DNA from 2 places in the Nocardiopsis codii genome. Region 1 is predicted to be linked to the other one. Evidence: riboswitches for the same ligand, from Rfam matches in the RefSeq annotation. Region 1 holds a riboswitch; the other holds the start of a gene.
What was found. Region 1 has a riboswitch for glycine ahead of gcvT (glycine cleavage system aminomethyltransferase GcvT). Riboswitches for the same ligand answer to the same signal wherever they lie in the genome.
Positions count from the first base shown of each region.

Region 2: linked by a shared signal. The riboswitch ahead of gcvP (aminomethyl-transferring glycine dehydrogenase) and the one ahead of gcvT (glycine cleavage system aminomethyltransferase GcvT) in region 1 are both predicted to bind glycine.

Region 1 is NZ_JAUZMY010000001.1:429,846-441,443, reverse strand. Features, by position in the region: gene Q8791_RS01710 (serine hydroxymethyltransferase) at 1-133, opposite strand, end outside; gene gcvH (glycine cleavage system protein GcvH) at 141-521, opposite strand; gene gcvT (glycine cleavage system aminomethyltransferase GcvT) at 679-1,794, opposite strand; glycine riboswitch at 1,940-2,040, opposite strand; gene blaOXA (class D beta-lactamase) at 2,288-3,217, shown strand; gene Q8791_RS01690 (Lrp/AsnC family transcriptional regulator) at 3,258-4,283, opposite strand; gene Q8791_RS01685 (metal-dependent hydrolase family protein) at 4,475-5,749, shown strand; gene Q8791_RS01680 (AbgT family transporter) at 5,783-7,384, shown strand; gene Q8791_RS01675 (metal-dependent hydrolase family protein) at 7,513-8,754, shown strand; gene Q8791_RS01670 (3-deoxy-7-phosphoheptulonate synthase) at 8,976-10,037, opposite strand; gene Q8791_RS01665 (AMP-binding protein) at 10,288-11,598, opposite strand, start outside.
Region 2 is NZ_JAUZMY010000034.1:55,894-67,491, reverse strand. Features, by position in the region: gene Q8791_RS26525 (bifunctional nuclease family protein) at 1-309, shown strand, start outside; gene Q8791_RS26520 (MerR family transcriptional regulator) at 766-1,251, shown strand; gene Q8791_RS26515 (LacI family DNA-binding transcriptional regulator) at 1,349-2,488, shown strand; gene Q8791_RS26510 (S9 family peptidase) at 2,822-4,750, opposite strand; gene Q8791_RS26505 (MerR family transcriptional regulator) at 4,887-5,627, opposite strand; gene Q8791_RS26500 (hypothetical protein) at 6,030-6,785, shown strand; glycine riboswitch at 7,147-7,235, shown strand; gene gcvP (aminomethyl-transferring glycine dehydrogenase) at 7,334-10,228, shown strand; gene Q8791_RS26490 (FMN-dependent NADH-azoreductase) at 10,364-10,996, opposite strand; gene Q8791_RS26485 (TetR/AcrR family transcriptional regulator) at 11,137-11,598, shown strand, end outside.

The DNA of each region.
Region 1 (11,598 bases):
CCTGGGGGGCGAAGTTCTCCGAGGCGATCATCTCCAGGGTGTCGCGCTGGCGGGCCAGCTCCGCGTCGACCGCGGCCGACACCTCGGGGTCCAGTTCGCTCAGGGTCTGGTTGAGCGTGTTGTCAGTAGCCATCGGGGGCCTACTCCTCGCCTTCGGTCAGCTTCGTGTACTCCTCGGCGGAGAGCAGTCCGGAGGGTTCCCCGGTGATCCGGGCCTTGAACAGCCAGCCGCCCTCGAAGGGGGCGGAGTTGATCGTCTCGGGCGAGTCCTCGAGGGACTCGTTGACCTCGACGACCTCTCCGCTCACCGGCGAGTAGATGTCGCTGACGGACTTGGTGGACTCCACCTCTCCGCTCGGCTCTCCGGCGGTCACCTCGCTGCCGACCCCGGGCAGCTCGACGTAGACGATGTCGCCCAGGGCCTCGGCGGCGAAGGACGTGATGCCGACGGTGGCGATCCCGTCCTCGACCACGACCCACTCGTGTTTGGCCGTGTAACCCAGCTCCGTGGGAACGCTCACTTCAACTCTCCTTGGAGGTGTTCCATTTTCCTGCCGCGCGCCCGTACGGTTGCCCGGCCCGGCCTACGCCCGGTCGCGCCCCGTGCGTGCCGGTCCCCGGTCCGGGGATCCCGCCGTGCGGGGCGTACGGGCCTTCGGGGTGTGAAGGCCCCTGCTCCTACGACTGCCGCTTGTAGAACGGCAGTTCGACCACGTCGACGTCCTCGCCCCTTCCGCGCACGTCCACGGTGAACGCGCCGGTCGTGGTGTCGAGGTCGCCGTCCACGTAGGCCATGGCGATGGGGCGGCCCAGGGTGGGGGAGGGCGCGCCACTGGTGAGGGTGCCGACGGTCACGCCGTCGCGGAGGACGTCCTGGCCCCTGCGCAGCGGGCGGCGACCGCGCGCGACGAGGCCGATGAGACGGCGGGGGCGGGAGGTGCGGGACGCCTCCTCCAGGGCCGTACGGCCCACGAAGTCGCCGTCCTTCTCGAACTTGACCACGCGGCCCAGCCCGGCGTCGAAGGGGGTGAGCCCGTCGGTGAGCTCCTGCCCGTACAGGGGCATCCCGGCCTCCATGCGGAGGGTGTCGCGGGCCGACAGCCCGGCCGGTACGAGCCCGTGCCGCTCGCCCTCGGCCATGAGGGCGTCCCAGACCTGGGGCGCCTTCTCGGCGGGCCGCACGAAGATCTCGAAACCGTCCTCGCCCGTGTAGCCGGTGCGGGCGAGCAGGACGGGCTGACCGGCGACGGTGTGCTCGTAGCCCGCGTAGTAGCGGATGTCGTCCAGGTCCGCGTCGGTGAGCGGCGCCAGGATCTCGACGGCGCGCGGCCCCTGGACCGCGATCAGCGCGTGGTCGGCGGACTCGTCAGCGACCTCGACGTCGAAGCCGCCGGCGCGTTCGGCCAGCGCGGCGGAGACCGCGGGCACGTTGGCGGCGTTGGCCACGACGAGGTACTCCTCCTCGCCCAGCCGGTAGACGATGAGGTCGTCCAGGACGCCGCCCTCGGCGTTGGTGATCATGGTGTAGCGGGCGCGGCCGACCTTGACCTTGGACAGGTGGCCGACCAGGGCGAAGTCGAGGGCCGCGGCGGCCTGCGGTCCGGTGAGGCGGATCTCGCCCATGTGGGAGAGGTCGAAGAGTCCGGCGGCCTCGCGGACCGCCTTGTGCTCGGCGGTCTCGCTGCCGTAGCGCAGCGGCATGAGCCATCCGGCGAAGTCGACGAGCGTGGCACCGGCCTTCTCGTGGACCTCGCGGAGCGCGGTGGCGCGCGGCGCTGATGCGGGATCTGACATGGGCACTCCCGAGAGGATGGGCGTCGTGTCGTGCAGAGGCGTTGCCATCCTCCCCCTCTGTCATCTGTGCCTGAGAGCTTCACCGCGCGCTCGGCGTGGCTTGCACCTTCGGCGAGGGACGCCTGTCCCTGCTTTCCAGAGTGGTCTCGCCCGTACGGTCCGCTGTGCCTGAGAGGTTGTCTTGGGGAGGGATTGCTCCTTCGGCGGCCCGAGATGGATACGCGGGCACTCTCCCGTACGGGGTCAGCAACACGCTCAGCCTAGCAGCGGGCGAACACGGCACCCGAGGGTGCCCGTGCCGGGGGAGGGCCCCTCCGCGGCGGCGCAGGAGCCGTGATCCGGGCGGCGGCAGTCTCCCCGAACCCTTCGCGGCGGGGCGTGCCAGAGGTTAGCGTGAGCCGGGGACGGGCTTCCTGCGTGGGAGGGATGAACGGTGCGAGCCGACGAGCACGGGATCCGGACGACGGGCCGACCGGGGGAGACAGTGGTTCCGGTGGTACGGGGGAGGCCGCGGCGGTCCGGAGCGGCGCGCGCGGCCGCGGTGCTCGCCGCCGGGTGCGCCCTCACCCTGGTCGCCGGGACCGCGTGTGCGCAGGGCGGCGACGCCGGGTCCGAGGCGCCGGACGAGGGTCTGGCGGGGGCGCGACCGCCGGAACAGCGCGGCGACGTGACCACGGTGGAGCGGCCGGACCTGGAGTCGGTGTTCGACGACGCGGGGGTGGAGGGCACGTTCGTGCTCCACGACACCCGCGCCAGGGAGTCGACCGTCGTCGGGGCGGACGCCGCCCACGAGCGCGCGGTGCCCGCGTCCACGTTCAAGATGGCCAACACCCTGATCGGCCTGGAGACGGGAGCGGTGTCGGGCCTGGACGAGGTGCTGCCCTACGGCGGCGAACCGCAGCGCGTCGACGCATGGGAACAGGACATGTCCCTGAGGGAGGCCTTCCCCGCCTCGAACTTCCCGGTCTACCAGGAGCTGGCCCGCAGGGTCGGGCACGAGCGGATGGCGGCCTGGGTGGACCGGTTCGAGTACGGGAACCGGGACGTCGGCGGCGAGGACGTGCGGGACCGGTTCTGGCTGGAGGGTCCGTTGGAGATCTCCGCCGTGGAGCAGACCGAGTTCCTGGCCTCGCTGGCCCGCGCGGAGCTGCCGGCGGACCGGGCCCACCAGGAGGCGCTGCGCGAGATCGCCCTCGTCGAGGAGGGCGACGGCCACACCCTCTACGCCAAGAGCGGCTGGGCGGTGGACGTCGATCCCGCCCCCGGCTGGTGGGTCGGCTGGGTGGAGCGCGGTGCGGACCTGTACACGTTCGCCCTGCGCATGGAGATGGACGAGGACGCGAACGCCGAGCTGCGCGAGCCCCTGGCCCGCGAGCTGCTGGTGGAGCTCGGCGCGCTTCCCGGGGAGGCCGCGGGGGACTGACCCCGGCCGGTCCGCCCCATGCCGACCGGGCGCCCCGGCGTCACGGCGCCCCGGCCGGCACCAGCTGCACGGGGACCGACCTGGTGAAGCGCTGGTCGCCGTCCATCACCCCGCCCATGAACTTGAAGGTGCGCAGTGTCATCCGCCGGTCCGCGATGCGCAGGCCGGGAAGCTCCTCCAGGAGCTGCCGCTCCACCCGGGTCAGGTCGGGGGCGTTGCGCAGCCACAGGATGAACAGGGTGTTCTCCGGCCCGGCGATGGTGGTGCACAGGCGCACCTCGGGAATGCGCTCGCCCAGGTCCCTGGCCCCCTCCAGGACCCGGGGGTCCACGGTCCCCCAGAGGGTGGCGGCCGCGTGCCAGCCCATGCGGGCGCGGGAGATGTCGCAGCGCAGCCCGACGAGGGACTGGCGCAGGAGCCGGTTGACGCGGCGGGCGGCGGTCGTCGGCGCGATGTCGAGGTGTTCGGCGATCTGCTGGTAGCCGAGTCGCGCGTTGTCGCACAGCAGGTCGATGATCCGCTGGTCGAGCGGGGTGACGCGGTCCTCGTCCGGTCGGGGGCTCACCGCGGGGGCGAGGGATCGCAGCCGGCTCCGCTGCCGGGGTGACAGGGCGCGGACCTGCCACAGGTAGGCCTCACGGGGGACCTCCGTCACCACGTGCACGCGGTAGGAGACCACGTCGGGGAAGCCGCCGACCCAGTTGAGCAGGTAGTCGGCCAGTCCGGCGCCGGGGATCACGGTGAGCATCAGCTGGTGCGACCCCGCCACGAACTGGATGCTGAGGGTGTCCCGGTCCTCCGCCAGTGCGGCGGCGACCCGTTCGACGGTGCCGTTGCGGCAGCTGAGCTCCACGTAGGAGAGGTTGCGCCGTGCCATGACGCGCTGCCGGGGGAAGACGGCGATCCGTGCGAGCCCCTCCTCCTCCAACCGCTTCCACCTGCGCGCGAGCGTGGTCGGGTCCACCTCCAGGATCGGCGACAGCTCGGCCCAGGTGGCGCGGGGGGCCATCTGGAGGGCGTTGACGAGTGAGAGGTCGAACTCGTTGGGGGTGGTGGATTCCGGCATCAGCGTCCTCGAAAAACTCTTTTCCGGCGATCTGCGCATCTTAGGGGAGGCCGAGCGTAGGTTTTCGCACAGCCGACAGACGGCTCTGAGCTGCATGTTTCCATGACGTTAACCAAGGTCGGGCTATTTCTTTCACATTATGGAAAAGGAAGTCCGGTGCTTTGGCGAGGAGAAGGGTGAAGGTGGAGCCGATGCCTTCGGAGGAGACCACTGTCGTCGTTCGCAACGGGGTGGTCGTGGACGCGACCGGCGCGGGACCGCGCGAGGACTGGGTGGTCGTGGCCCGCGACGGCCGCATCGACTGGATGGGGCCCGCCGCCCAGGCCCCCGGGATCACCGCCCCGCACCGCGAGATCGACGCCCGCGGCGGCACCGTCCTCCCCGGGTTCGTCGACGCCCACGTACACATGACCATGGAGGGCGACGGCCTGAACCCCGCCGCGCTCCTGCACCAGCCGCCCCACTACGGCTACTACACGGCCATCCCCCGGCTGCGCGCCACCCTCGACGCCGGCGTGACCAGCGTCCGGGACCTCGCGGGGCTCGACCTCGCGGTGGTCCGCGCCGTGGAGGAGGGCATCGTCCCGGGGCCCCGCATCACCACCGCCTACCGCGCCCTCGGCCCCACCGGCGGCCACGGGGACTTCCGCACCTGCTGCGGCTTCGACTTCGGCACCGCGCTGGGCCCCGGCGGAGCGGTGTCCATCAACACCGACGGCGTGGCGGAGGTCCTGCGCGGTACCCGCGAGGTCATGCGCAAGGGCGCGGGGGTCATCAAGGTCATGGCCAGCGGCGGCGTGTGGAGCCCCCAGGACACCCCCTGGCACGACGGGCTCAACATCGAGGAGATGACGGTCGTCGTCCGCGAGGCCGCCGCGCACGGCATCCCGGTCGCCGCCCACGCCCAGAGCGCCCGCAGCATCCGCAACGCGCTCACCGCCGGGGTCACCAGCGTCGAGCACGGCTACGAGATCGACGCCGAGGGCATCGAGATGATGCTCCGCACCGGGGCCTTCCTCGTCCCGACCCTGGCCACCGCCACCACCCCGCCCGACCCCGCGAAGTCGGCCGGCTACGCGGTGGAGAAGAAGCTCAGGCTCCAGGAGCACCTCGGCGAGAACATCTCCGCCGCCGTCGCCGCCGGGGTGCGCGTCGCCCTGGGCACCGACTCCGGCATCTTCCCGCACGGCCGCAACCTCCGGGAGCTGGCCCTGCTCGTCGAGCACGGCATGACGCCCATGGGCGCACTCCTCGCCGGGACCCGCGAGGCCGCCGAACTCCTGGGGGTCGCCGACCAGGTCGGCACCCTCCAGGTCGGCAAGCGCGCCGACATCGTCGTCTGCGCCGGCGACCCCCTCCGCGACATCACGCTGCCGGGCGACCCGGACAACATCACGGTGGTCGTCAAGGACGGCGCCGTCCACAAGGACACCACCGCCACCCGACCGGAGCCGACCACGGCCTGACCGCCCCCGCCCCCGACCCCCGGTGAGGTAACCATGACCACGCAGAGCCCCAAGAAGGGCGCGACCGGCGGTGGGACCGCGCAGGAGCGCCCCCACCTCCTCGCCCGCACGCTCGACGGCATCGAGCGCGTCGGCAACAAGATCCCCGACCCGTTCGTCCTGTTCCTGATCCTCTTCGCGGTCGTCGCGGTCCTGTCAACGATCATGTCCCTCGGCGGGGCCACGGTCGAGGTGCCCGGGAGCGAGGACGGCGCGCAGCCCGTGAGGAGCTTCTTCTCGGCCGAGGGCGTCACCTGGCTGACCACGTCGCTGGTCACCAACTTCGTGTCGTTCCCGCCGCTCGGCGTCGTCCTCACGGTCCTGCTCGGCGTGGGCGTGGCCGAGCGGACCGGGCTCCTCACCGCACTGGTGCGCCGTGCCTTCGGCGGAGCCCCGCGCTGGCTGCTGCCCTACGTCGCCTCGTTCGTCGCGGTCTCCGGCAGCATCATGAGCGACGCGGCCATGGTGGTCATCCCGCCGCTGGCCGCCATGGTGTTCAAGGCCGCCGGCCGGCACCCGGTCGCGGGCCTTCTCGGCGCCTACGCCGCGGCCACGGCCGCGTTCAGCTGCAGCCCGTTCATCACCAGCACCGACGCGCTGCTGTCCGGCATCACCAACGCCGCCGCCGGACCGGTCGGGCTGGGCACCCACGTCAGCCCGGTGTCCAACTACTTCATCACCCTCACCATCGCGCTCATCCTCAGCTTCGCCGCCGGTCTCATGATCGACCGCGTCCTGGAGCCGTCCCTGGTCCGCCGGGGGATCACCCGCGACAAGGTCCGGGTCGAGGTGGGCACCGAGGAGGCCGAGGCCAAGGCCATGGACCCGAACCTCACCGACGTCGAGCGGCGCGGCCTGCGCTGGGCCGGGGCGGCCCTGCTGCTGACCGTCGCCGGGGTCCTCGTCCTGTGCCTGCCCCCGGGCGCACCGATGCGCAACGCGGACGGCGCCTTCCTGCCGGAGTCCCCGCTGCTCAGCTCGGTGGTCTTCATCGTCCTCATGGTGCTGCTCCTCCCCGGCGTCACCTACGGTGTCGTGACCGGGAGCATCCGCAAGGGGTCCGACCTGGCGCTGGTGATGGGCCAGACGGTCAAGGAGATGTCGCCGTTCATCGTGCTGGCGTTCGTGATGGCCCAGTTCCTGGCGCTGTTCAACTGGACCAACCTGTCCAGCTGGATCGCCATCCAGGGGGCCGAGGGCCTGGAGGCCACCGGGTTCACGGGCTTCGGCGCGATCCTGTGCTTCATCCTCCTGGCGTTCCTGGTGAACCTGTTCATCATCTCCGGCTCGGCCATGTGGGCTCTGCTCGCGGCGGTCTTCGTGCCGATGTTCGCGCTGCTCGGCTACGAGCCCGGGTTCGTCCAGGCCGCGTTCCGCATCGGCGACTCGACCTCGAACGTCCTGTCCCCGCTCAGCCCGTACCTGGTGATCATGCTGGGGTTCCTGCGCGCCTACGAGCCCAAGGCGGGCATCGGCACCGTGATCGCCCGGTGCCTGCCCTTCACGATCGTGTTCACCGTCCTGTGGATCGGGGTGCTGGCGGTCTTCTACTTCGGCGGCATCCCCATCGGCCCCGGGATGAACGCGCGCCTCTGACCCGACCGCACGGCCGGGGCCCGCGTCCGCGGGTCCCGGCCCCCGCCCGTTCCCGCAGCGGCGCGGGGCGGGCGCCACCGCACACCACCGCACCCCGCACCACCGCACCACCGACGTGAGGAGTCGTCATGACCGGCACCAGGACCCTGTACCGAGACCTGACCCTGATCGACGGGACCGGGGCGCCCCCGGTCGCCGACGCCGCCGTGCTGGTCGAGGACGGCACGGTCGCCTACGCCGGGCCCGCGGCGGGCGCGCCGGAGACCGACGGGGCGACGCGGACCGTGTCCCTGGGCGGGCGCACCCTCCTGCCCGGGTTCATCGACACCCACGTCCACCTCGGTGTCGCCGACGGCCGGGCGCTGGCCGCCAACCACGCGGACATCCCGCTGAGCCTGCACGCCCTGGAGACCGCCGAGCGCATGCGGGTCACCCTGGCGGCGGGCGTGACCGGAGTCCGCGACCTCGGCGGCGCCGACGCCGGGTTCCGCACCGCGCAGGCGAGCGGCCTCGTGCCCGGCCCCCGCATGCGGGTCGCGCTGCGGCTGATGAGCCACACGGGCGGCCACGCCGACTTCACGCTCCCCTCCGGCCACGACCCCCACGCGCACGGGCTGTCGGTGACCGAGATCGTCGACTCCCCGCAGGAGGCGCGGGTGGCCGCGCGGCGCCTCATGCGCGACGGGGCCGACGTCATCAAGGTGTGCGCGACGGGCGGGGTGTCGAGTCCGTCGGACACCCCCGACGACGAGGGGCTGACGTCGGAGGAGATCGCCGTCATCGTGGAGGAGGCCTCCCGCCACGGCGGCCGGCCCGTCGCCGCCCACGCGCAGGGAGCGGCGGGCATCCGCAACGCGGTCCTGGGCGGAGCGGCCAGCATCGAGCACGGCTACCTGGTGGACGACGAGGGCATCGACCTGATGCTGGAGCGGGGGACCTTCCTGGTGCCGACGCTGGCCACCTTCGACTTCGAGGACCGCGTCCACCTGATGACGCCGAAGGCCGTCGAGACCAAGCGCGCCCTCGCCGACCGCACCTTCGAGCGGATCACCGAGGCCGTGCGGCGGGGCGTCCGGGTCGCCATGGGCACCGACGCGGGCATCTCCGAGCACGGGCGCAACCTGAACGAGCTGCGCCACCTGGTGTCGGTGGGGATGAGCCCCATGGACGCGATCGTGGCGGGCACGCGCAACGCCGCCGAGCTGCTCGGCACGGCGGACCGGGTCGGAACCGTGGAGGCGGGCAAGCTCGCCGACCTGGTCGTGTGCGACGGCGACCCGCTGGTCGACGTCGCGCTGCTCGGAGACCCGGGCCGCGTGGTGCTGGTGGTGCAGGGCGGCGAGGTCGTGAAGGACATCCGGACCGCCTGAGGGCCGACCGGTCCCCGGCGGTGCGTCTCGCACGGGACCCCCGCAGGCCCGCCGCGGCACCGCTTCCCCGACGGCGCCGCCCGGGACCTCCACGCCCCACGCACAGCGCCCGGCCGGGAAGCCCCGGCCGGGCGCTCGCGCGAACCGCTCACGGCCCGATCGGACCGGCCCTGCTCCCGCCGTCCCCGGAAACCGCCGGGGTCGGCGGGAGCAGGGGTGTGTCAGGCGGCGTTCTTGCGGCGCCGGCGCACGGCCTCGGCGAGCTGCTCCAGCACCTCGCCGGTGATCTCCCACCCCATGCACTTGTCGGTGATCGACTGGCCGTAGGTCAGGTCCGCCGGGTCACCGAGCTTCTGGGCGCCCTCGACGATGTAGCTCTCCAGCATGACGCCGATGATGCCCCTCTGGCCCTCGGCGACCTGGGCCGCGATCGCCGCGGCCACGCCGGGCTGGCGCTTGTGGTCCTTGCCGCTGTTCGCGTGGCTGGCGTCGATCATGAGGCGGCGGGGCAGGCCCGCCTTCTCGATGACGTCGAGCGCGGCGCCGACCGGCTCCGCGTCGAAGTTGGGGCCGCTGCGACCGCCGCGCAGGATCACGTGGCAGTCCTGGTTGCCCTCGGTGACGACGACCGAGCCGGCCCCGGCCGGGTCGACGCCGAAGAAGGTGTGCGAGGCGGAGGCGGCGCCGACCGCGTCCACCGCGACCTGCACGTCACCGTCGGTGCCGTTCTTGAAGCCGACCGGGGTGCTCAGGCCGCTGCTGAGCTGGCGGTGCACCTGGCTCTCCGTCGTGCGGGCGCCGATGGCGCCCCAGGAGACCACGTCGGCGATGTACTGCGGGGTGATCGGGTCGAGGAACTCGGTTCCGGCGGGCAGGCCGAGGGAGTTGATGTCGAGGAGCAGCTTGCGGGCCAGGCGCAGACCGTGGTGGACGTCGTAGGTGTCGTCCAGGTGGGGGTCGTTGATGAGGCCCTTCCAGCCGACGGTGGTGCGCGGCTTCTCGAAGTACACGCGCATCACCACGCACAGTTCGTCACGCAGGGACGGCACCAGCTCGGCCAGCCGCCGGGCGTAGTCCATGGCGGACTCGGGGTCGTGCACCGAGCAGGGCCCCACGACGACCAGGAGCCGGTCGTCGTCGCCGTCCAGCACCCGCTTGACCTCGGCGCGCGAGTCCTCCACCAGGGCGCTGCGCTCCGGGCCCAGCGGGAGTTCGGCGAGCAGGTCCTGGGGGGCGATGAGCGGCTTGTAGCTTGCCACCCGTGTGTCGTTCGTGCTCGGCATCGTGTAGTTCCCCTTGGTCCCGTCTGTCCTTGTGTCGCACTGGCTGTCACGCTGTCGCCACGAAAACACTAGCGCGGCCGTGTGTGCGGGGCGGCGTCATGCCGGAGGGCCGACGCGGGGCACGGGATGGGAAACACCACACCGGCCGAGGAGGGAAATAGGCGTCTCGTTATGTGAGACGCCATTTCCGTGGAAATCCGCCGCAATGGCGGGCGGAGGAGGTCGGAACCGTCCCCCGGGCCCCGCCGGGTCAGCCCTTCAGGCCCGGGAGGTCCTCCTCCCAGAACTCGCGCGGGTTGCGCGTACCGTCGGTGACCGCACCGCGCTCGGACTCCGCCGTGCGCAGCTGTACACGTCGGATCTTACCGGACACGGTCTTGGGCAGCTCGGCGAACTCCAGGCGGCGGACCCTCTTGTACGGCGACAGCCGCGCACGGGCGTGGGCCAGGATGGCCCGCGCGGTGTCCGCGTCGGGCGGCACCCCCTCGGCCAGGGTCACGTAGGCCTTGGCGACCGACAGGCGCAGCGGGTCGGGAGAGGGGACCACCGCCGCCTCGGCCACGTATTCGTGCTCGATCAGGACGCTTTCGAGTTCAAAGGGTGAGATGCGGTAATCCGAGGCCTTGAAAACATCGTCGATCCGACCGATATAGGTAATGTGACCGGTCGAATCCCGGCTCGCGATGTCGCCGGTGCGATAGCGCCCCCGACGGGTCAGCTCGCGGGTGCGGTCGGGGCTGTCGGCGTACCCCTTCATCACCCCCACGGGACCCTGGGTCATGTCCACACAGATCTGCCCGGTGTCGGACAGCTCGTCCGTGTCCGGGTCGGCCAGCACGATGTCGAAGCCGGGCATGGGGCGTCCCATGGACCCGGGGACGACCTCCTGGCCAGGCCCGTTGCCGATGATCAGCGTCGTCTCGGTCTGGCCGAACCCGTCGCGGACGGTCAGACCCCACGCGTCCCGCACCCGGTCGACCACCTCGGGGTTGAGCGGCTCCCCGGCGGCCAGGACCTCGCTCAGGTCCACCTTCCACGCGGACAGGTCGGCCTGGACGAGCATCCGCCACACCGTCGGCGGCGCGCACAGGGTGTCCACGCCGCAGCGCACAACCTCGTCCAGCAGCCTCCCGGGGTCGAACCGCTCCTGGTTGACGACCAGTACCGTCGCCTCGGCGTTCCACGGCCCGAACACGCTGCTGTAGGCGTGCTTGCCCCACCCCGGCGCGGACACGTTGAGGTGGATGTCGCCGGGGCGGACCCCCAGCCAGTACATGGTGGACAGGTGGCCCACCGGGTAGGACCGCTGCGTGTGGGTGACCAGTTTGGGGCGCGACGTCGTCCCGGAGGTGAAGTACAGCAGGAGCGGGTCGTCGGGACCGGCCCGGTGCGGAGGGTGGAACTCCAGCCCGGCGTGCTCGGAGTCGGGGTAGCTCAGCCACCCGTCCATGTACCCCACGCAGATCCGCGTCCAGTGGCCCCGGAGCGCCTCGAACTTCGCGGTCTCGGCGACCGAGCACACCACGTGCGCGATCTCGCCCTGTTCCAGCCGGTCCACCAG
Region 2 (11,598 bases), on a different contig from region 1:
CTCACCCACGACCTGTTCCGGGACGTCCTGGACGCCCTGGACACGGGCCTCACCACGGTGAACATCACCGGCCTGAGCGACGGCATCTTCTACGCCGAGCTGGTCTTCAGCAACGGGGTGGAAGTCAGTGCCAGGCCCTCCGACTCCATCGCCCTCGCGTTACGGACGGGCGCGCCCATCTACGCCCACGAGGACGTGATCGCCGAGGCCGGCATGCCGATCCCGGACGAGCAGGAGGATCAGGTCGAGGCGTTCCGGGAGTTCCTGGACAACATCTCGCCCGAGGACTTCGGCCGCAAGGCCGAATAGGCGGAACTTCCTCGGGAACCGTGGGCGACACGGGTCCCACCAGCGTGATGTCAGCGTGGACGCCAGAAGGGACACAGCTGCGACCTGCGGCTTTGTCCAACGCTCCGGTGATAGATTGGGCAACGGGAGTGGTCGAAGCGGTCAGGGCCGAAACCCGTGGGGGCGCAGAGGGCGCCACCGGGTCGGCTCCGCAACACCAGCGGTGCGCGCACTTGGCGACGCGCCGGGTGCTGTCGTTGACGCTGCCGTTCGGTCGTCCTACCGTCAGTGCAGTGGAACCCGCGGCGCACCCATTCCCTGAGTGGACATCCCCTGTCGAGGCCGCCGTGGGACGAGAAGCCGGAGGTCGGCGTGGCGGTAGCGAGCGGCAAGCGGAATCCCCATGACAGGCGGTCCGCTCTGCGGCTAGCGGGGCAGCAGGGCCTACTGTGCGAAGAGGACGTGGTGGCGCGGCCTATGGACGTCGGGTATCGGGGCCCCGCGGCGTGTACCGCCGCAGGGATCACCTACCGTCAGCTCGACTACTGGGCGAGAACCGGCCTGGTGGAACCGAGCGTGCGTACCGGAGCCCAGAACGCCCCCCTGTACAGCCTTCCCGACATCCTGTTGCTGAAGGTGGCCAAACGGCTGCTGGACACGGGCATCTCGTTGCAGCAGATCCGGACCGCGGTCGACCACCTGCGCGGACGCCCCGCCCCCGAGCTGGCCCGCATCACCCTCATGAGCGACGGCGTCAGCGTCTACGAGTGCACCTCGCCCGACGAGGTCGTGGACCTCATGCAGCGCGGACAGGGCATGTTCGGCCTGGCGCTGGCCCACGTGTGGCGCGAGCTGGAGGAGGCGCTGGGCGTGGTCCCCGACGAGGAGCGGACCGAGCTGCCCTCCGCGCCCCCGCCCGTGGACGAACTCGCCAGGCGGCGCAGGGAGCGCCGCACCGGCTGACCCCGGAGCGTCCGCACCTGCCCCCGAAGGTGCAAACAGATGACAGCCCGCGCAAGTGTCCGCAAGCCGCTTGCGGTCCATGTCCTACCTTGGGAGCATGAAACGTCGACTCGCGGAGGTCGCCGAGAAGGTCGGGGTGAGCGAGGCCACGGTCAGCCGGGTCCTCAACGACAAGCCCGGCGTCTCCTCCAGTACGCGTGAAGCGGTCCTCACGGCCCTCGACGTCCTCGGATACGAACGCCCCACCCAGCTCCGGGGGGTGCGGGCACGCCTGGTGGGCCTGGTCCTGCCCGAGCTGCAGAACCCGGTCTTCCCCGCCCTGGCCGAGGTCATGGCGACGGCGCTCGCCCAGGGCGGGTTCGCCCCGGTGCTGTGCACGCGCACGGCCGGAGGGGTCTCGGAGTCCGACTACGTCGAACTGCTGCTCGCCCAGCAGGTCTCGGGGATCATCTTCGCGGGAGGCCTCTACGCACAGGGGGACGCCGCGCACGCGCACTACGAGGACCTGTACGAGCGCAGTCTGCCCGCGGTCCTGGTCAACGCCGCCGTCGACTCCCTGGACTTCCCGCGGGTGTCCTGTGACGACGCCGTGGCGGTGGAGCAGGTGGTCGACCACCTGAGAGCCCTGGGCCACGAGCGGATCGGCATGGTTGCGGGTCCGCCCGACCACGTGCCCTCCCGGCGCAAGATCGCGGCCCTGCGCGCGTGCGCGGTCGAGGGGGCGCCCGAGCCGAGGGTCGAGCACGTCCTGTACTCGATGGAGAACGGGAGGGCCGCGGCCGACCGGCTCCTGGAGGAGGGTGTCACCGGCATCCTGTGCGCGAGTGACGTCATGGCGCTGGGCGCGGTGCGCGCCGCCCGGCGCAGAGGGCTGTCGGTTCCGCACGAGGTGTCCGTCGTCGGTTACGACGACTCGCCGCTGATGGCGTGCACGGACCCGCCGCTGACCACGGTCCGCCAGCCGATCGAGGCCATGGGCCGGTCGGCGGTGGAGCTGTTGACGAGGTGGATCGAGGGCGGGTCGGCCTCCCGCGCCGAGCTGGTGTTCGAGCCCGAGCTGGTGGTGCGCTCCTCGACCGGGCCGGTCCGCGAGCGGGCCGAGCCCGCCCCGACCCAGGTTCGGCGCCCCGGGGGGCCGGGAGCGGAGCGGGGCGTGGGACAGGGGTGTGGCGGAGGTGTCCGCCGCACCCCTTCGTCATGCCTTCGTCAGGCGGATCCACCCCGCTCCGATGAGTGATCCAGGTCTTGTTGTCCCTGCATCGTGGGCTTGTGTCGCTTGTTTGTGGTCCGGTGTCGGGTTCTTGCGTGGTCGAGCCCGGCAGACCTATGGTTCCGGCACCAGCGCATGGCTTCGTCGGGGGAAGGAGTCGGAGAACCTGGGGAGGGGCGGTGGTCCTGCCGGAGCACACCGGGGTCCCGGTGGCCGACGGCCCCCTCGACGCGGGGCGCCTTCCGTCGGACACCGCCGTGTGGCTGCGCGGTCGGGAGCCCGCGTGACGGCGGGTACGCGGGCTCCCTCCCGGCCGGGCCGGGTCCGGCCCCGGCGCCGCACGGGGCCGGCCGCACCGGGTCAGGACGTGGCCGAGGAGTGCCCGCCCAGGTGCCGGGCCAGGAAGCGCTCGAGCGTGCGGTACAACTCGATGTTGCTGTCCGCGTTGGTGAACCAGTGGCCCTCGGACTCGTTCATCAGGTACTCGACCTCGGCTCCGCGGGAGCGAAGCGCCTCGACGATGCGGTCGGAGTGGCGGCGGGCGACGCGCACGTCGTTGGCGCCGTGGATCAGCAGCAGGGGCGCGGTGATGTCGTCGACCCGGCTGATGGGCGAGCGGGCGAGCATGTCGGCCTCCTGGCGGGGGTCGTCCGGGTCGCCGATGTAGCGCAGGTAGCTGTTCTCGACGAGGCGGCGGGCGGCCGGGACGACCGACCGGACGAGGTCGACGAGGTCGGACATTCCCGTGTAGCTGACCGCGGCGGCGAACCGGTCCGGGGTGAACGCGGCCCCGACGAGTGCGGCGTAGCCGCCGTAGGAGCAGCCGTAGACCGCGACCCGGTCCGGGTCGGTGAAGCCCTGCTCGACCGCCCAGTCGAGGGCGTCGATCAGGTCGTCGTGCATGCGTCCGGCGAACTGGCCTATCGCGGCCCGGGTGTGGGCCTTGCCGTAGCCGGTGGAGCCGCGGAAGTTCACCTGCAGCACCGCGTAGCCGCGGTTGGCCAACAGCTGCACCTCCGGGTCGTAGCACCAGCTGTCGCGGTACCACGGCCCGCCGTGCACCAGCAGCACGGTCGGCAGGTCGCGGGGCTCGACCCCGACAGGGAGGGTGAGGTGGCAGGGCAGGGCCAGGCCGTCGCGGGCGGTGACGGTGATCGGGGCGACCGGTGCCAGCTGGGCCGGGTCGAGGTGGGGGAACGGTCGGAACAGGCGGCGCGCCCGTCCCGTGGCGTGGTCGTAGAACCAGGTGACGCCGGGATCGCGGTCGTGGGTGAAGTCCACCACCCAGCGCTGCGCCGTGGCGTCGCAGGACACGTGGGCCAGGTCGCCGTCGGACAGCTCGGCCAGCCGCGGCAGTACCGTGGCGAAGTGCGGGTCGAGCGCGTGGATCTCCTGACGGGCGCCGAGGTAGCGGGCGCCGAGCAGTTCCCCGGTGCTCGGGTGCAGGATCAGCGAGGACGGGAAGCGCGGGTCGGCCTCGGGGCGGGGGGTGTCCAGGTCGAAGACGGGGTGGCTGTCCACCCCGATCTGCTCGCCGGTCGCCAGGTCGACCCGGACCAGGCGGGTGCGGTCCGACCCGCGCGACGAACCGATCCAGAGTCCGCCTCCGTCCGGGGTGGGCGCGGCGGGAAGGACCGCGAGGAGGATGTCCGTGCCGGGGAACCGCGCGATGGGGCGGCGCTCACCCGCGGCCCACTCCGACAGCACGTGGTCACCGCCCTCCTCCATGGTGAAGACCAGCAACCGGTCGGGGGTGCGCGTCCAGGACTGGACGTCGCCGGGATTCTCCGCGACCAGGGTCAGCCGACCGGTCGCCAGGTCGAGCTCGAAGAGGTCGATCAGGTCGGGACGGCGCATGTTGAGCTGCACGAAAGCCGTTCCCGGCCGGTCCGGCGGCAGCTGCGCGCCGAGCAGCCGCACACCCTTGAAGGGCGTCAGGTCGACCGCGGACTCGTCGGGCCGGGCCGGGTCGGCGCGGTACAGGTGCCAGTTCTCGTCGCCGTCGGTGTCCTGCTGGAACAGCAGGTAGCGGCCGTCGGCGGTCCAGAAGAAGGTGTCGATGCTGCGCCGGGTGTCGGAGGTGATGCGCCGCCCGCCCGGGGCGTCGGCGCCGTGTACGCCGTCGGGGGTGGCCCAGTCCGAGTCCAGGTCGCGGAGGAACACGTTGAGCCGCCCGTGCCACGGGGCGAGGTAGGCGACCTTCGTGCCGTCCGGGGACAGCAGGGCCCGGCTACGGGCGGGTGGGCCGAAGAACTCTTCGACGGTGATCAGCTTCGACGGAGCGGTCATGACGGGTCCTCGAGGTCGACGGTGCGAGCACCCCCGAGTCCACTCCCCGACGTCGCGTCACACTCAAGACGGGGCGGCATGACCTGTGTCACAGGACATCGCGGAGTGCGGACCGGTGGAGCCCCGCGCAGGCCGATCAGGCCCCGTCGCGTCGGGCCAACCGCTGCTGGACCCGGCGCAGGACGCGGTGCTGCACGGGTCTGAGCGTCTGCTCGCCCAGCTCGTCCACCAGGGCTGAGGCCCGCGCGTCGAACGGGGACAGATCGGCCAGCCGCGCGACCACCGGCTCGAAGTGGGCGACCAGCTCGTCGATCAGCGATGCGACCTCGTCGTCCGGGGTGTCGGGCTCGAGGGCGTAGAAGCGCGCCGTCAGCGGTGCGGACGCGGCCATGCCGTCGTCCGCCTCGCCGAACAGGGCGGCGAATCCCGCCGGGCCGTCCTCGGCGAGCAGGTGTCCGACCAGGATCAGCTGTTCGTGCTCGTAGCGGGCCATGTCCGCCGGCACGTCCGCCTCGGGGGCGGAACGCCATGCCGACAGCTCCGGGGGCAGGTCGGGCGGAGCACCGCTGCGGCGCAGCGCGGCGATGCCGGCCCGGCGGGCGGTGAGCCTTTCGATGTCGGCGGCGGCCTGGCGGTCGAGCTCTTCGAGCAGTTCCTCCGCGGACACCGGATCGTCCAGCACCGCGGGGACGACGGACAGCGGTACGCCGAGTCCGGTCATCCTCGTGATGCGCAGGAGCCGGACGAGGTGGCCGACGTCGTAGTGCCGGTAGCCCCCGGCCGAGCGCGGCGGCTCGGGCAGCAGCCCGATCTGGTGGTAGTGGCGCAACGTGCGGACGGTGACGCCGGCCAGCTCGGCGAGCTCGCTGCTGAGCATCGGGCAGCTCCTTCGGTTCCGGGGCGCGCAGAGTACGCGAGACGAGGATGAACCACACCGGGTCCGGGCCCGCAACAGATCGACCAGCGGCAGCGCCGCCGCGACGGCGCTGCCGAGCGGGCTCAGCGGAGGCGACGCGGGGGAGGAGACGACGGCCGGGCACTGTTCGAGCGGCATGCGACCAGGAAAGACCCGGACGTCACGTCACAGTCAAGCGTGGCCGCGGCCGGCGCCCCCTCGGGGGGTCCCGCTGCGCCGCGGCCCGCCGTGGCTCCGGGAGAAGCGGGCCGAATCCCGTGGCACCCCTCCTCGGCCCCGCGCACCGCCGCCCGAACACCTCGCGGAGGGCGGTTGAGTGTCCGTACTCATGCCAGCCGCGGGCCCGGCCCGCACGATGGACCCATGACCTTTCGCCAGAAGCACACCCCCCTCGCCCCCGTTCTCGCCACGACGCTGGGCGCAGTGGTCCTCATGGTCGCAACCGCCGCGTGCGCGTCCCCTCAGGCGGTGGAACCCAGCTCCTCCGAGCAGGAGGCGCTCCCCGAGCTGAACCCGGACGGCAGCGCCCCCTCCGAGGCGATGTCCCTGGAGGAGGCCGCACCGTTCCTGGAGGCCCAGGGCTACCTCCCCGCCGAGGGCGACCTCAGCGGTTACGAGATCGGCTACCTCCCCGACGCCGTGGAGGGCACCCCCTACGACCACGACGTCAACGCGTGGTACTCCCAGGAGGGGTTCGTCCTGCCCGACGTCGAGGAGGTCGAGCGGTCCTGGCTGCCCGACACCGTGGACGTGGACCACCTCGTCGACGACGACGGCCGGGTCCTCCCCGAGCGGGAGGTGTTCACCCCCTCCGACGTGTACGTCACGGTCTACCGGCACGCGAGCTTCACCGACGTGGACTCCTACCTGGAGCCGGAGAGCGAGGGCGGCACCACCCTGGAGGAGGCGTTGCCCGGAGGCGGCGTCAGGGAGCTCCCGGACGGCACCGGCCACTACAACGGCGCCGGGGCGCTCTTCGTCCCCGAACCCGGAGTGGTGGTCCAGGTCTCCTACATGGACGACACCGTCATGGACGCACTTCTGGAGAGCCCCGACGGCGTCGTGGAGGGCCACCCCGAGGAGGTCCTGCTGATCGTCGAGGGCATCGAACCCGTGTAGACCCCTGACAGGGCTTCCCGGAACTCCTGGGGGCACGGCGAAGGGCGTCGGGATCGGTGCGTGCGGGCCGACCCCGACGCCCTTCCGGCAGCACTGCCTTCCGACGGCACTCCACATCCGTCCGCGCGACCACGTGCTCCCTCCGACGGACCGGCGCGATCCGCGCCCCCGCGCGGGCGGCACCGGCGCGGGAGGGGCGGTCGGCCCGGCGTTCCCGGCCGTGTGGCGCCGCGCACGGGTTCGGCGAAACGCGCGGGCGGACTCGGCCACATCAGCGCGCATCGAGTACGGTCATACTCACAACAGGGATGAAAGGCGACATTCGCCCTGTCCCCACATGTACATAGCGTCAACAGGCTGTCAATACCGCGCGGGAGAGACCCCGGCAGGGGCGCCGACGGGGCAATACTCCCCAGTAACCTCTCAGGCACCACGGACCGCGCGGAGAAGGCCGCTCTGAAGCCTGGGCACGTCCGTGCCCGGTGACAGAGGGGGAGACCGTGAGGAACACCGCCGAGCCCACTCGGCCCTGTCACCAGGAGGTCTCCGTGCCCGACCAGCCCGTGAACACCCCCGGCGCACCCGCCAGGGTGTTCGCCGACCGCCACATCGGCCCCACTCCGGCCGAGACCCAGGAGATGCTCAAGACGGTCGGCTACGGCTCCACCGCCGAGCTCATGGCGGCGGCCGTGCCGGAGTCCATCCTCACCGGACCGGGCCGCAGCGCCCCGCTGGCCCTGCCCGAGGCGATCGGCGAGGCCGAGGCGCTGGCCGAACTCCGCGACCTCGCCGCGCGCAACGACGTGCGCACCTCCCTGCTCGGCCAGGGGTACTACGGCACCTTCACCCCGCCGGTCATCCTCCGCAACATCATGGAGAACCCGGCCTGGTACACGGCCTACACGCCCTACCAGCCCGAGATCTCCCAGGGCCGCCTGGAGGCCCTGCTCAACTTCCAGACCATGGTCTGCGACCTGACCGGCCTGCCGGTCTCCGGCGCGTCCCTCCTGGACGAGTCGACCGCCGCGGCCGAGGCCATGACCCTCGCCCGCCGGGCCTCCAAGAGCAAGGCCGACGTCTTCGTCGTCGACGCCGACGTCTTCCCGCAGACCCTCCAGGTCCTCCGCACCCGCGCCGAGCCCCTCGGCATCGAGGTCGTCGTCGCCGACCTGTCGCAGGGCCTGCCCGAGGGCGACGCCTTCGGCGTCCTCGTGCAGTACCCCGCCGCCAGCGGCGCGGTGAGCGACCCGGCCGCGGTCGTCTCCGCCGCCCACGAGCGCGGGGCCCTCGCCGTGGTGGCCGCCGACATCCTCGCCCTGACCCTGCTGCGCAGCCCGGGCGAGCTCGGCGCCGACATCGCCGTCGGATCCACCCAGCGCTTCGGCGTCCCGCTCGGGTTCGGGGGACCGCACGCCGGCTACATGGCCGTCGGGGAGAAGCTGCGCCGCCAGCTGCCCGGCCGCCTGGTGGGCGTCTCGGTGGACAACGCGGGCAAGCCCGCCTACCGGCTCGCCCTGCAGACCCGCGAACAGCACATCCGGCGCGAGAAGGCCACGAGCAACATCTGTACCGCGCAGGTGCTGCTCGCCATCATGGCCGGGATGTACGCCGTCTACCACGGCCCCGACGGACTGCGTGCGATCGCCCGCCAGGTGCACACCCGCACCGCGGCCCTGGCCGACGCCCTCGTCGAGCGCGGGTTCGAGATCGTCCACTCCGCCTACTTCGACACCCTGCGCGTGCGCGTGCCCAGTGCCGCCGGCGTCGTGGAGACCGCGCTGGAGGCCGGGTACAACCTCCTGACCGTCGACCAGCACACGGTCGGCGTGAGCGTGGACGAGACCACCTCCGAGGCGGACCTGGAGGCGGTGCTGGAGGCCTTCGGCGAGGCCGAGCGCGGCTCCTCCAAGGCGCGACTGGTCGTGGACCGGGCCGCCGGACGCCTTCCCGCAGGGCTGTCCCGGGAGACCGACTACCTCTCCCACCCGGTGTTCAACACCCACCGGAGCGAGACCTCCCTGCTGCGCTACATGCGCCGCCTGTCCGATCGGGACCTGGCCCTGGACCGCACGATGATCCCGCTGGGCTCCTGCACCATGAAGCTCAACTCGACCACGGAGATGGAGCCCGTCACCTGGCCGGAGTTCGCGGGCCTGCACCCCTTCGCGCCGCTCGACCAGGCGGCCGGGAGCATGACCGTGATCCGCGACCTGGAGGCCTGGCTGGCCGAGGTCACCGGCTACGACGCCGTGTCCCTCCAGCCCAACGCCGGGTCACAGGGCGAGTTCGCCGGACTGCTCGCCATCCGGGGCTACCACCGCTCACGCGGCGACGCCCACCGCGACGTCTGCCTCATCCCCAGCTCCGCGCACGGCACCAACGCGGCCAGCGCCGTGATGGCGGGCATGCGCGTGGCCGTGGTCGCCTGCGACGACAACGGCAACGTCGACCTGGACGACCTGAGGGCCAAGACCGCCCGGCACGCGGACGACCTGGCCGCCATCATGGTCACCTACCCGTCCACGCACGGCGTGTACGAGGACACCATCACCGAGGTGTGCCGCCTGGTCCACGAGGCCGGCGGCCAGGTGTACGTCGACGGCGCCAACCTGAACGCGCTCCTCGGCTGGGCCAAGCCCGGCGAGTTCGGCGCCGACGTCAGCCACCTGAACCTCCACAAGACGTTCTGTATCCCGCACGGCGGCGGCGGGCCCGGTGTGGGCCCTGTCGCGGTCCGCTCGCACCTGGCCGGCTTCCTGCCCAACCACCCGACCCAGTCCGAGGCGGGCCCGCACACGGGCGTCGGCCCGGTGTCGGGCGCCCCGTTCGGGTCGGCGGGCATCCTGCCCATCTCCTGGGCGTACGTCCGGATGATGGGCGAGGGGGGCCTGCGCTCCGCCACCGAGGTCGCGGTCCTGTCCGCGAACTACCTGGCCAAGCGGCTGGAGCCGTACTTCCCGGTCCTCTACACGGGCGAGGGGGGCCTGGTGGCGCACGAGTGCGTCATCGACATCCGCCCGCTCCAGAAGGCGAGCGGGATCAGCAACGAGGACGTGGCCAAGCGGCTGATGGACTACGGGTTCCACGCTCCGACGATGTCCTTCCCGGTCAACGGCACCCTGATGGTGGAGCCGACCGAGAGCGAGAACCTCGCCGAGCTGGAGCGGTTCGTGGAGGCGATGATCGCGATCCGCGCCGAGATCGACCGGGTGGCCGCGGGGGAGTGGGACGCCGGGGACAACCCCCTGCGCAACGCCCCGCACACCGCGGAGGCGGTGACCGCCGACGAGTGGGAGCACGGCTACACCCGCGCCGAGGCGGCGTACCCGCTGCCGTCGCTGCGCATGGACAAGTACTGGCCGCCGGTCGGCCGGATCGACCAGGCCTACGGTGACCGCAACCTGGTCTGCTCGTGCCCGCCGCCGGAGGCCTTCGCGATGTAGGCCCCGCGCGGTCGAGGGGCGCCGGTCCGCGGACCGGCGCCCCTCCGCGTGTCCGGGGACACGGGTGACACATTCCCTCATATGAATCTACATCGTAAAGGCAGCCGTCCTCGACAGCGGACAGGTGCCGAGTTCTCAGCGCGCGGCGAGCACCCGGCCGGCCTCGCGGGCGCCGGCCAGGGCCCGGGTGTGCTCCTGCTCGGCGAGGTCCTTGAGGGCCTCCATGCCCGGTGTGGTCGCGGCCAGGGTGAGTTCGCGCTTGATGAGCGTCAGGTCGGCCTGCCAGATGTCGGCGATCACACGCTCCAGGTAGGGGGTGGAGTGGTCCCAGCCCTCGCGGGGGGATCCGGGGCCGTACCCGCCGCCGAGGGTGGTGGCGAGCACGGTGGGGGTGCCCTTCAGCAGGGGGGTGGTGGGGCCGGCGCCCGCGATCACCAGATCGACCCAGGCCTTGAAGTGCTGGGAGACGCCGTAGTTGTACAGCGGCACGGCCAGGATCACGGTGTCGGCCTCCTGGAGCTCGGCGGCCAGTTCGGCCGCCAGGGCCAGGGACTGCTGCTGGGCCGGGGAGCGGTCGTCCTCGGCCGTGCCGGCGCCGGTGGTGGCCAGGGCCCAGGCGTCGGCGGGCAGCGGGTCGGTGCCCAGGTGGCGGCGGGTGACGGCGCCCTGCGGGTGGGCGGCCGTCCATTCGGCCTCGGCGAGGTCGGCGATCTCGGCGCTGCTGGAGACGGTCGGCAGGATGCTGGCGTCCAGTCGGAACAGGTTCATCGGGCTCTCTTCCCCCAAGGGTGTTCGTGTCCGCGGGATGCGGAGTGCTCACGCCGCCGGACGGCTCGTCCGGCGGCGTGACCATGCTCCACTATAAACGGACTTTACCCCGCTTAGTGTTCCCGGGGTAGATTGGCCGTGTGACTACGCCCCTGGTGCCCTTCGGGAAGTCGCGCGGCGAACGCGCGGACGCCGCACGCAACCGCGAACGCCTGCTGGAGGCGGCCCGCGCGGTGATCGCCGAACAGGGAACCTCGCAGGTGACCATGGACGGCCTCGCCGAACGGGCCGGACTGGGCAAGGGCACGGTCTTCCGCCGCTTCGGCAGCCGCGCCGGCATCTTCCGGGCCCTGCTCGACGACGACGAGCGCCGCTTCCAGGAACGGGTCCTGTCCGGGCCGCCGCCGCTGGGGCCGGGCGCCGACCCCGTGCGGCGCCTGGTCGCCTACGGGTGCGAGCGCGTCCCCTTCCTCCTGGAGCACCACGCGATCGCGCGGGCCGCCGTGGACCGCTCGCATCCGACTCCGGCGGGCGCGGCGAGCATGACCCAGCCCCACCTCCGCATGCTCCTGGGCCTGGCCGGCCTGCCCCCGGCCCACCTG